Regions from separate parts of the Variovorax sp. BGA-UO-ETr-C22 genome, predicted to be linked through region 2. Evidence: predicted binding sites of a transcription regulator. Region 2 holds the regulator's gene; the other holds the start of a gene.
The links. Region 2 encodes sigma-54, which starts transcription at its own class of promoters, with help from an activator protein. Its sites were predicted from a motif close to TGGCANGNAANCTGCTTT; they were not measured.
Positions count from the first base shown of each region.

Region 1 (6,313 bases), on a different contig from region 2:
CGGGCGCGGCGACCTGCGAGGCCACGGCGTCGAGCGGGGAATGGAAGACAGCGCTGACCATGGTGCGTTTCTCCTCAGACATGGAGCTTGAAAGACTCGGCGTACTTCTTCGGGTCCTTGCCGTCCCAGACCGTGCCGTCGAAGAGCTTGCTGGTGCGCAGCACGTCCTTGGGCACGGGCGTCTGCGTGGCGGCGGCGGCCTGCTTGTAGATGTCGATGCGGTTGATCTCGGTGGCCACCTTCAGGTAGTCGGGGTGCTCCTTCAGCAGGCCCCAGCGCTTGTGCTGCGTGAGGAACCACATGCCGTCCGAGAGGTACGGGAAGTTCACGGCGCCGCCGTTGTAGAACTTCATGTGGTTGGGGTCGTCCCAGCTCTTGCCCAGGCCGTTGGTGTAGCGGCCCAGGATGCGCTGGTTGATGGCGTCCACGCTGGTGTTGACGTAGCTCTTGTCAGCAATGGTTTCGGCCATCTTGTTCTTGTTCTGCAGGCCGGTGTCGATCCACTTGCCGGCCTCGAGGATCGCGGCCGTGACGGCGCGCGCGGTGTTCGGGTACTTCTTCGTGAACTCCGCGGTGCAGCCCAGCACCTTCTCGGGGTGGTCCTTCCAGATGTCCTGGGTGGTGATGCCGGTGAAGCCGATGCCGTCCATGATCGCGCGCTGGCCCCAGGGCTCGCCCACGCAGTAGCCGTCCATGTTGCCCACGCGCATGTTGGCCACCATCTGCGGGGGCGGCACGGTGATGTTCTTCACGTCCTTGAACGGGTCGATGCCGGCCGAGGCGAGCCAGTAGTAGAGCCACATGGCGTGCGTGCCGGTGGGGAAGGTGTGGGCGAAGGTGTATTCGCCCTTTTCCTTGGCGATGAGCTTGGCGAGCGAGGCCGCATCGACCGCGCCCTTGTCGGCCAGCTTCTTCGACAGCGTGATGGCCTGGCCGTTGTTGTTCAGGGTCATGAGCACGGCCATGTCCTTCTTCGGCCCGCTCACGCCCAGGTGCATGCCGTACACGAGGCCATAGAGCACGTGGGCCATGTCGAGGTCGCCGTTCACGAGCTTGTCGCGCACGCCGGCCCAGCTGGCTTCCTTGCTCGGCACGATCTTCACGCCGTACTTCTTGTCGATGCCCAGCACCGAGGCCATCACCACGCTGGCGCAATCGGTCAGCGGGATGAAGCCGATCTTCACTTCTTCCTTCTCGGGCTTGTCCGAGCCCTGGGCCCAGACGGCGGCGCGCAGCGCGGGGTCGATGCCCACGGCGCCGAGGGCGGCGGCCTGCAGCACGCGGCGCCGGCTCAGTTTGGTTTTCAGCAGCAGATCGGACATGGGCGGGGCTCCAGAAGTGAAAGACAAAAACGAAAAGGCGTCCGCACCGCGCAGGGGCTGCTCGTGAACGAGCCCTTGCGGGATGGGGACGCCTTTGTCCGGTTCGGTGGGCCGCACCCGCCGTTGGGTGCAACCTGCCTGAAGACCTTGCGGTCTGTGACAAGCTCCATGCAAGCGGTGTGCCAGCCCGCAACTGCCGGTGGGAGCTATGGAAAAGATAGCTGGCAGGGCGCGCCGGTGCAGGGAAAAGTTCCTGCTGGCTCGCTAACCCGGGCGACGCACAGTTGTTGTGCGCTGCACCAATCCAAGCGGCCCGGGTCAGCGCCGCGGTGCAGGCTCGAGCGGCAGGTAGTCGGCCATGGCCAGCATCGACTCGGCCACGTCGACGAGGCGGCGCTTCTGGTTCATGGCGGTCTGGCGCAGCATCTTGTGCGCCTCGGCCTCGCTCAGGCGCCGGTGCGCCATCAGCAGGCCCTTGGCGCGCTCGACGATCTTGCGTTCGTTGAGCGAGGCGCGCACGGTGTCGAGTTCGTCGCTCATGGCCTGCAGGCGCTGCGACTGCTCCTGGACCATGTCGAGCACCGAGCGTTCGAGGTGGCGCCCGAGCTGCGCGGGCGTGGCGTCCTGCGCCTGCTGGGCATCGTCGAAGAAGAGCGCGCCGCCGGCCTGCGGGGCCAGCGTGCCGAGCAGTTGCCGGTACGCGGCCAGCTCGCTGCGGGCCTGGGCGGTCTTGTGGTCGCACAGCGCGCGCAGGTCGGCCGAGAGGCGGTTCTCGACCGTCTGCATGGCGTCGATGCGCCGCGTGCAGCAGTCGAACCAGGCCTGGCTCAGCAGCGCGTCGGCCGGCACCGAGGTGGCGCCCTTGCGACGCAGGCGCTCGAGCTCGGCCAGCACGGCGTCCGACTGGCTGTCGTGCCAGAGCGTGCGCACCGCGTCGCCCGAGAAGTCGATGAACACCTGGAAGCAGCGCTCCTGCGACTCGATGAGGTGGCGCCACTGCTGGCGCTGCGCATCGTCGCCCCGGCCCAGCGCGAGCGCGGCGGCGCCGAAGGCCCGCTCCTGGCCGGCGAACTCCTTGCCCTGCATGAAGTTGAACATCGCCACCAGCAGGCGCGAGATCTCGGGGTCGGTGGCGCCGTCGGCCGCCTCGAACACCACCGCCAGCAGGCCGGCCACCAGCTTGGCGAAGGCGGCGACGGCCTGGGCCGGCTGGAGTTCGAGCGCGTCGATGCGCCGGCGCAGCGCGGGCAGGGCGTCCAGGCCGGGCAGCACCCAGGCGATGCGGCTGAACAGGCGCGCGCCGTGGCCGGCGCCCACCGCGCGGTGGTGCTCGGCCTCGAGCCGGTCGAAGCCGGCGCGCACCTGCTGCTCGAGCGCGAGGCATTCGGCGATCTGCGGGCCGCGCTGCTCGGCAAAGCGCCCGCCGTGCGAGGCCAGGAACACGTTCGACATGCCGCGCTCGCGCTGCAGCGCATGCACGAGCCGGCCGATGGCGCCGACCAGCTCGCTGGTGCGCGCGAGCTGGTCCAGCGCGTCGATCTCGCATCGGCGCGCGGCGATCAGGAAGCTCAGGCCGGAAGTCATTCGTGGGGGCGCAAAAGGAGCGCATCCCGCTCGTGCAACTTCCGTGCCTCGCTTGCCCCTTCGCGGGCGCCGCCGGCGGGCGGCCCCTACACTCGGCGCCATGCTCTTGTTGGGAATCGAATCATCCTGCGACGAGACCGGCGTGGCGCTGGTCGAGTCGCACGGCGACGCGCTGCCGCTGCTGCGTTCGCACGCGCTGCACAGCCAGATCGCCATGCACCAGGCTTACGGCGGCGTGGTGCCCGAGCTGGCCAGCCGCGACCACATCCGCCGCGTGCTGCCGCTCACCGAAGCCGTCATGGCCGAAGCCGGACGCTCGCTGGCCGAGATCGACGTGGTGGCCTACACGCGCGGCCCGGGCCTGGCCGGCGCGCTGCTCGTGGGCGCCGGCGTGGCCTGTGCGCTGGGCGTGGCGCTGGGCAAGCCGGTGCTGGGGGTGCATCACCTCGAAGGGCACCTGCTGTCGCCGTTCCTGAGCGCCGACCCGCCCGAGTTTCCGTTCGTGGCGCTGCTGGTGTCGGGCGGCCACACGCAGCTGATGCGGGTCGACGGCGTGGGCCGCTACGAACTGCTCGGCGAGACCATCGACGACGCGGCGGGCGAGGCCTTCGACAAGAGCGCCAAGCTCATGGGCCTGCCGTACCCCGGCGGCCCCTGGCTCGCGAAGCTGGCCGAAGGCGGCGACGCCGCGGCCTTCAAGCTGCCCCGCCCGCTGCTGCACAGCGGTGATCTCGACTTTTCGTTCGCCGGCCTGAAGACGGCCGTGCTCACGCAGGCCAAGAAGCTCGGCGACCAGCTCGAGGCGCGCAAGGCCGACCTGGCCGCCTCCACGCAGGCGGCGATCGTCGAAGTGCTGCTGAAGAAGTCGCTCGCGGCGCTGGACCAGACCGGCCTGAAGCGGCTGGTGGTGGCCGGCGGCGTGGGGGCCAACAAGAACCTGCGCGAGCAGTTGAACGCGGCCTGCGCCAAGCGCAAGGTGCGCGTGCACTACCCCGAGCTGCACCTGTGCACCGACAACGGCGCCATGATTGCCATGGCCGCCGCGATGCGGCTGCAATCAGGCCTGTCGCAGGCCTCGGAGCGCTACGCCTTCGACGTCAAGCCGCGATGGCCGATGGCATCGCTGATGACGCCCGAGACGCCGCTGCCGGAAACCGCATAGCTGGCTGCGGCCGTGCACGCCCCAGCGAGGGCAGCGGCAGCACGTCGAGCACGTTGCGCCAGAGCTGGCGCCACTCGGGCCAGTCGTGGCCGCCTTCGGTCGTGAACACGCGCCCCGGGGGCAGGGCGTCGGCCAGCAGCTTGTGGTTGCTGGCAAAGCGGTCGGCCAGGCCGAAGCCCAGGTACAGCGGCGGCAGGTCCTGGGAAGGCTTCGGCGCGAGGTACTGCTGGAAGAAGGGCCAGAGCTTGCGGTCGGGTTCCTCGTCGGGCTGCGGCCCGGTGGGCGCCTGCCAGGCGCGCAGGCCGCCGGCCTTCTTGATTTCCGCGCCGAGCACGCGGCGCCCGAGGTAGGGCGCCAGCGCCACGATGCCATCCACCGAGCCCGGCCGCGCCAGTTCGTGGATCAGCGCGCCGAACCCGCCGATGGAAATGCCGACCAGCCAGATCGAGGTGTAGCCCTTGGCCCGCTGGGGCTCGATGACGTCGGCATGCAGCCGCTCGCTGAGGGTCTGGTCGTAGTAGTAGGAGACGTCCGCATCGACCAGCAGTGCGTCGGCTGCGAGGTGCCGCTCGCGCACGGCGCTGATGAAGCCCTCGCGCTCGAACTCTTCGGGCTTGAGGTAGGCCCCTGGCAGGAAGATCAGGAGCGTGTCGGACCGTTCGTTGTCATTGGCTGACTGCAGGTGCGTTTTCATGGTGCCTTGAGGCACACCCGCTGTCCGCACCGCCCGGGAACTCGATGCGTTTACGAGATGCCCACGAAGAAGAAAGTACTAATAAATCGTCACATCATGTGACGTTATCCGGCACTATTGTGAATACGGCGCTTGTTTAAAGTCAAAACAAGCTGTCACTAACATTTTCTTCGTGGGGGCATCGCCGGGACTAGTTGATCTGCAAGTTCGAAACCTGGCTTGCCGGCACCAGCTTGCCGAGCTTGAGGGTCAGCACGCCGTTCTCCAGCTTGGCTTCGCTGGTGGCCAGGTCGATGGCTTGCGGCAGCTCGTAGGCGAGCTTGATCTGGCGCTTGGCTTCGGCCTTGCTTTCGATGCGGACCACGGCACCTTCGATGGCCACCGACAGGTCTTCACGCGACAGGCCGGGCACGTCCAGCGACAGGGTCCAGCTCTTGTCGTCCTGCTCGACCAGAGGGGAGCGGCGGGCGCCGGCGAAGGCCTCGTTCACGAAGCGCTCGAAAGCGCGGTCGTGGGCACGGGGAGCGAAATGCGCGCGGTGGGTGGGGGTGAAGAACATGGCGAAAACTCCTGGGTGAATGAACACAATGGGGACATGGAATGTGTGTCCCTTACACTGCGCGGCCTTTCCATCGTGAGTGCCGCTTGACACCTCATCTAGGCGCATCGGCACGCGTTTCAAGACAATGAAAACCCCCTTTATTTGGCGCCGCCAGGCCTTGAAATTCGCAGCGGCGGCGCTATGCGCGACCCCGTTCGCCGGCCTGGCCCAGGCCCCGCAACCCGCCCCCATCCGGCTGGCGCTCATCGAGAGCATGAGCGGCCCCTTCGCCAACACCGGCGAGGCCGTGTTCCGCAACCTGCAGTGGGCCGTGGAGCGTGTGAATGCACGCGGCGGCGTGAAGCTGCCGGGCGGCGCACGGCCGCTGCAGCTCGATCGCTACGACAGCAAGGGCCAGAACGAAGAGGCGTTGTCGGCGCTGCGCGCGGCCATGGACGACGGCACCCGCATCGTGCTGCAGGGCAATTCGTCGGTGACGGCCGCGGCGCTGATCGATGCCATCGACAAGAACAACGAGCGCGACCCCTCGCGCCGCGCGATCTTCCTGAACTACTCGGCGGTCGATCCGGTGCTGACCAACGAGCGTTGCAGCTTCTGGCACTTCCGCTTCGACGCCCATGCCGACATGCGCGTGGCCGCGCTGATGGACGTGGTCAAGGACGACGCGGCGCTCAAGCGCGTCTACCTGATCGGCCAGGACTACAGCTTCGGCCAGGCCGTGCTGCGCGAGTCGCGCCGCCAGCTGGGCGTGCAGCGCCCCGACGTGGAAATCGTCGGCGACGAGCTGCACCCGATGGGCAAGGTGAAGGACTTCGCGCCCTACGCCACCAAGATCCTCGCCAGCGGCGCGCAAGCGGTGGTCACCGGCAACTGGGGCAACGACCTCACGCTGCTCGTGAAGGCCGCGCGCGAAGCCGGCTTCAACGGCAGCTTCTACACCTTCTACGGCAATGCGCTGGGCGCGCCCGCCGCCATCGGCGACGCGGGCA
Region 1 covers NZ_JCAQPA010000007.1:153,254-159,566, reverse strand. Annotated here, with positions in the region: gene ntrB (nitrate ABC transporter permease) at 1-61, opposite strand, end outside; gene AC57B8_RS04725 (CmpA/NrtA family ABC transporter substrate-binding protein) at 75-1,322, opposite strand; gene AC57B8_RS04720 (nitrate- and nitrite sensing domain-containing protein) at 1,641-2,906, opposite strand; gene tsaD (tRNA (adenosine(37)-N6)-threonylcarbamoyltransferase complex transferase subunit TsaD) at 3,007-4,068, shown strand; gene AC57B8_RS04710 (alpha/beta hydrolase) at 4,004-4,762, opposite strand; gene AC57B8_RS04705 (Hsp20/alpha crystallin family protein) at 4,953-5,321, opposite strand; gene AC57B8_RS04700 (branched-chain amino acid ABC transporter substrate-binding protein) at 5,449-6,313, shown strand, end outside.
Region 1: a site for sigma-54 is predicted at 1,490-1,507, ahead of AC57B8_RS04725 (CmpA/NrtA family ABC transporter substrate-binding protein). Genes of this name have one in related genera too.

Region 2 (6,313 bases):
GGCGAGCCCATCGCCCACATGCCCATTCACCGCCGCGCGCGCATGGGCCTGAGCTACCTGCCGCAGGAAGCCTCGATCTTCCGCAAGCTCACCGTCGAGGAAAACGTGCGCGCCGTGCTCGAGCTGCAGCGCGAGCCCGACGCCAACGGCCGCATGATGCCGCTGACCAAGCAGCACACCGAAGAGCGCCTGGCCGACCTGCTGGCCGACCTGCGCGTGGACCACCTGCGCGATTCGCCCGCGCTCGCGCTGTCGGGCGGCGAGCGCCGCCGCGTCGAGATCGCGCGCGCACTGGCCACCCAGCCGCGCTTCATCCTGCTGGACGAGCCCTTCGCCGGCATCGACCCGATCGCCGTGATCGAGATCCAGCGGATCATCAGTTTCCTGAAAGAGCGCGGCATCGGCGTGCTCATCACCGACCACAACGTGCGTGAGACGCTGGGCATCTGCGATCACGCGTTCATCATCAGCGACGGGCACGTGCTGGCACAAGGCACACCCTCGGAGATCGTCGACAACGCCGAGGTACGCAGGGTGTACCTGGGCGAGCACTTCCGCATGTAAGGGCGGGGGCGGTTCCTATGAAGCAAGGGCTGTCCCTTCGCGTCTCGCAGCATCTGGCCTTGACGCCTCAGCTGCAGCAGTCGATCCGGCTTCTGCAGCTCTCCACGCTCGAACTGAGCCAGGAGGTGGAGCAGATGCTGGACGAGAACCCGTTCCTCGAGCGCACCGCGGAAGAAGCGGCGCGCGAGGAATTCGGGCTGGACACGGCCGACGCGCCGGTGCCGCGCGACGACGCGGGCGAGGGCGAGGCCGAGTTCACGCCGTCCGCCGCCAGCACGTCCTCCACCTCCAGCGACACCACCACCTCGACCCCCGACACCGACGGCCCCGCCGCCGAGATCGCCGAGCGCGAGCCCGACTGGGAAGGCGACGGCACCGTCGACATGGCGCCCGACGACAGCGAGTGGGGCAGCGACGCGCCCGCGCGCCAGAACAACCTGGGCGACGACGAGCGTGCCGACGCCACCGAACTCGCGCGCAGCCAGGAGTCGCTGCAGTCGTTCCTGCACCGCCAGGCGTTGAGCCTGCGGCTGAACGAAAACGACTGCGCCGCGCTGCGCTTCCTGATCGAGTCGCTCAACGACGACGGCTACCTCGAAGACTCGCTGCCCGCATTGGCCTCGGGCCTGGCGGGCGACGACAACGACCAGTTCGACGACCTCGTGCACCACTTCCAGGTGGCGCTGGGCCTGCTGCAGAGCCTGGAGCCGGTGGGCGTCGGCGCGCGCGACCTCGGCGAATGCCTGAGCATCCAGCTGAAGGCGCTCGCCAGCGAAGACGAGACCGAGGCCGAAGCGCTCATCCGCAAGACCGCCATCGCGATCTGCAAGCAGCCCATGGAGCTGCTCGCGCGGCGCGACTTCAAGCGCCTGGCCACGCTCACGCGCACCAACGAAGACCTGGTGCGCTCGGCGCTGCAGGTCATTGCGCGGCTCGAGCCCAAGCCGGGGCGCCGCTTTGTCGACGTCGAACGCAACATCGTCATTCCCGACGTGATCGTCACCAAGACCGGGCGCGGCACCAACGTGAAGTTCCGCGTCATGCTCAACCCCGAGGTCATGCCGCGCCTGCGCGTGCACGACATCTACGCCGGTGCGCTCAAGTCGCACAAGGGCGAGGGCAGCCAGGCGCTGTCGCAGCGGCTGCAGGAGGCGCGCTGGTTCATCAAGAACATCCAGCAGCGCTTCGACACCATCCTGCGCGTGAGCAACGCCATCGTCGAGCGCCAGAAGAGCTACTTCGTGCACGGCGAGCTGGCCATGCGCCCGCTGGTGCTGCGCGAGATCGCCGACGAGCTGGGCCTGCACGAGTCGACCATCTCGCGCGTGACCACCGCCAAGTACATGGCCACGCCCTTCGGCACGGTCGAGCTGAAGTACTTCTTCGGTTCGGCGCTGGGCACCGAGACCGGTGGCAATGCGTCGAGCACCGCGGTGCGCGCGCTGATCAAGCAGTTCGTGAGTTCCGAGAGCATCAAGAAGCCGCTGTCCGACAGCCAGATCTCCGAGATGCTGAAAGAGCAGGGCATCGAGTGCGCGCGCCGCACCGTCGCCAAGTACCGCGAAGCGCTGCGCATCGCACCGGCCAACCTGCGCAAGGCTCTGTAGAAAGCCCACGATGACCCGTCGCCTGCTGTCGCGCTGGGGGCATTGGGTTCTTGTTGTGGCTGCGGCGCTGCTGTTCGCCGGCTGCGCCACGCTGCCCGACGAGGCACCGCGCCCGCCCACCAAGGCCATCGCCGTCTCGGCCGACACCGCGCTCGGCAAGATCGCGCTGGCCTCGCAGCCCGACCCCGACCTCAGCGGCTTTCGCCTGATGCCCGGCGGCGATTTCGCCTTCGACACGCGGCTGCAGCTGGCGCGCCGCGCGCAGCGCACGCTCGACGTGCAGTACTACCAGATCGAGAACGACGAGACCGGCCGCTACCTGCTGCGCACCCTGCGCGATGCGGCCCAGCGCGGCGTGCGCGTGCGCCTGTTGATGGACGACCTGTACACGTCCGGCGAAGACGAGCTGCTGCTTGGCCTGGCCGCCACGCCGAACGTGGAGCTGCGCCTGTTCAACCCGTTCCCGGCCGGGCGCGGCAGCCTGCTCAAGCGCTTCACCGCGTCGCTGTTCGACTTCAGCCGCGTCAACCGCCGCATGCACAACAAGCTCTTCATCGCCGACGGCGCGATGGCCGTGGCGGGCGGGCGCAACATCGGCAACCAGTACTTCCGCCGCACCACCGGCCCGAACTTCATCGACCTCGACACCTTCGTCACGGGTGCGCTGATCCCGCGCCTGGGCGTGCTGTTCGACCAGTACTGGAACAGCCCGCACGTGCGCCCGATCGGCGCGGTCGTGCACACCGACCTGCCGCGCGAGGAACTGCAGCGCCGCTTCGACGCCGCCACCGGCCCCGACACCACGCCGCCGCCGCCCAGGCCCGCGCCCAACGACCTGCTCGGCTACAGCCCGGTGGCCGACGACCTCGACGCCGGCAAGCTCGGCCTGATCTGGACCACCGCCGAGGCTTATGCCGATTCACCCGACCGCGTGATCGGCAAGACCGCGTCGTATGGCGGCGTGCCGCTGCTCGACGTGGACAGCGTGCGCTACAACGTGGTCGAGCAGATGCGCCGCGCGCGCAGCGAGGTGACGCTGGTCTCGCCCTACCTGATCCCGGGCGCGTCGGGGCTGGAGGTGATGCGCGAGATCCGCGGGCGCAACGTGAAGATCAGCGTGGTCACCAACTCGCTCGCCGCCACCGACGAGCCACTGGTGCACACTGCCTACCGCCGCTACCGCGCCGACATGCTGGCGCTGGGCGCCGAGCTGCACGAGCTGAGTTCCGCGCGCACGCGGCGCAGCGTGCGCCTCGGCCTGTTCGGCACGTCCGTCGGGCGGCTGCACGCCAAGTCGGCGGTGATCGACCAGCGCATCCTGTTCGTCGGCTCGATGAATTTCGATCCGCGCTCCGAGATTCACAACACCGAGATCGGCCTGTTCATCCGCAGCCCCGAGATGGCGCAGCAGACCCTGAAGCTGCTCGACGTGCTCAAGCAGCAGGGCGCCTACCGGCTGCGTTTTGCCGAAGGCGCCGATGCGGGCGCAGTCGGCTCGCGGCGCATCGAATGGGTCAGCGAGGAAGGCGGCAAGACCACCGTGCTGCACGAAGAGCCCGACTCGGGCTTCTGGGACCGCACCATGCTCGAACTGCTGTCGCCGCTCACGCCCGAGAGCCTGCTCTAGTGCCTCAGGTGCCGCGCACGGCCGACCACACGAGCCGCAGGCCCAGCAGGCCCATCACGCCGCCGGCCGCGCGGTCGATCCAGGTCTTGTAGCGCAGGTAGGCCGCGCGCGGCGCGGCCGAGGACAGCGCCAGCGCGACGATCGCGTACCAGCCCGTCTCGATGCAGAAGATCACGGCTGGCACCGCGAGCGCCAGCACCAGCGGCACCTCGCGCGGCAGGAAGGCCGCGAAGATGCTCGCGTACACCACCGCCGTCTTCGGGTTGCTGATCTGCGTGGCCAGGCCGAGCAGGAAGGTGCGTCCGCTGCGGCCCTGGCTCCGGGGCGAGGCGTCCGTGTCGGGCGTGATCGCGAGCGGCTGGCGCGCGCCGCGCCAGATGCGAAAGCCCAGGTAGATCAGGTAGGCACCGCCGAAGGCCTTGATCGCGAGGTACAGCGCCGGTACCGCGAGGAACGCCGCCTGCAGCCCGGCCAGCGCCGCGATGGAGAACGCCAGCCCGCCGGCGCCCATGCCCAGCGCCGCCGCGAGCCCGTCGCTGCGCGAGGCCACGGCCGTGCGCGCCACCATCACGAAGCTCGGGCCCGGGCTCATCGCGCCCACGGCCATGGCGCCGGCGATGCCGAGCAGGGACAGGAAGTGGGCGTCGGTCATGAGTGGGCTCCGGTGGGGGATGTGTTCATTGCACGTTCACGGCTTCGACCTGCACCAGCAGCTTCACCTTGTTCTCGAAACCGAAGTTCAGGCCCCAGGTGATGCCCCAGTCGCTGCGCTGCACGGTGGCCTCGAAGTCGCCGCCGCAGACCTGGCGGTTGATCAGCGGGTTCAGGTAGCAGTTGAAGCGCACGGCCTTCAGCGTCACCGGCTTGGTCTGGCCCATGAGCGTGAGCGTGCCGGGCACGTCGGTCACCTTGTCGCCGCTGAAGTCGATGCGCTCGGCCACGAAGCGGCCGGTGGGGAATTCGGCCACGTTGAAGAAGTCCTTGCTCTGCACGTGGCGGTTGAGCAGGTCGACGCCGGTGTTGATGGAGCTGATGTCCATCGTGATGTCGACCTTGCCGCTGGCGCCGGTGCCGTCGATCTGCACCGAGCCGTCCTTGGTGCTGAAGCGGCCGCGGTTGGTGGTGGTGCCGTAGTGGCCCATCTCGTACATGACGAAGGTGTGGGTCGGGTCGATCACGTAGCTCGCATTTTTGACCGGCCCGCCCGCGGGCTTGGCGGCCAGCGGCGGCGCCGTGTATTCCTGGGCCGTGGCGGCCAGCGGCAGGGCCGCGCCCGCGCAAAGGGCCGCGGCGAAGAAGAGCTTGTTCATGGCAAAGGAAGAGAGATGCATGGGAAATGAAATCGTCGTCACAGCGGCCCGAGGCCCGCGAGCGTCAGCTTGAAGCGCACCTGCACCTCGTTGCCGACCACCGAGGTGTCGGTCCATTCGCCGTCGCCCACCTTGTAGTCGAGCCGCTGGATCGTGAGGGTGCCCGTGGCGACCGAATACGCGCCGCCCGACGACACGATGCTCACGGGCACCGTCACGTACTTGCTGACGCCCTTGATGGTGAGCTTGCCGGCCATTTCGAAGCGGCCCTCGCCCAGCGCCTTGATGGCGCTCGAGCGGAAGCTGGCCTGCGGAAAATGCGCGGTGTCGAACCAGGTCGGCTTGGGCAGCTCGGCATCGCTCATGGGCACGCCGAAGCCGGCGCTGGCGGTGTCGATCTGCAGCACGACCGAGCCGCCCTCGGGCTTCTTCGGGTCGAAGGCGACCTGCGCGTCGAAGCGCTTGAAGCTGCCTTCCACTGGCACGCCCATCTGCTTGCTGACGAAGGCGATCTGGCTCTTCTCGGGCACCAGCTTCGCGGTGGTGGCCGGCATGGGCTCGGCCGCGGCGTGCAGCGCGAGGCCGAAGAGGGCGGCGGCGCCCCACAAAAGACGGGTCGTCATCCGGCGGATTCCTTGCGTGGCGCGGGCCACATGCGTTGCAACAGACTGTCGTGGTCGATCCAGTGGTGCTTGAGCGCCGCCGCCACGTGCAGCAGCGTGACGCCGGCCAGCAGAAAGGCGCTGCGCTGGTGCAGCGGCTTGAGCACGGCCTCGGCGAAGTCCTTGTCGACCGCCACCAGGTCGGGCAGCGGCAGCAGGCCGAACCACACGACCGGCACGCCCATGCCCGAGCTGTAGGCCCAGCCGAACAGCGGGACCGCGAAGAACAGCAGGTACATCAGCGCATGGCTGATGCGGTGGGCGGCCCGCTGCCAGGTCGGCATGGCCGCCAGCACCCGCGCCGACAGCGGCGGCGGGCGGTGCGTGAGGCGCCACAGCAGCCGCAGCGCCGACAGCAGGAGGATGGTGATGCCGGCCCACTTGTGCCAGCTGTAGAGCTTCAGGCGCTGCGGCGAGAAGGGCAGGCCCGTCATGTAGAGCCCGACGCCGAGCGAGCCGACGATCATCGCCGCGAGCAGCCAGTGCAGGGCCATCGCGACCCGCCCGTAGCGGGGCTCGCGCAGGGCGGCGGCGCCAACGGCA
Region 2 covers NZ_JCAQPA010000009.1:569,385-575,697, forward strand. Annotated here, with positions in the region: gene lptB (LPS export ABC transporter ATP-binding protein) at 1-564, shown strand, start outside; gene rpoN (RNA polymerase factor sigma-54) at 582-2,171, shown strand; gene AC57B8_RS12195 (phospholipase D family protein) at 2,182-3,798, shown strand; gene AC57B8_RS12200 (LysE family translocator) at 3,803-4,450, opposite strand; gene AC57B8_RS12205 (YceI family protein) at 4,476-5,108, opposite strand; gene AC57B8_RS12210 (YceI family protein) at 5,147-5,731, opposite strand; gene AC57B8_RS12215 (cytochrome b) at 5,728-6,313, opposite strand, start outside.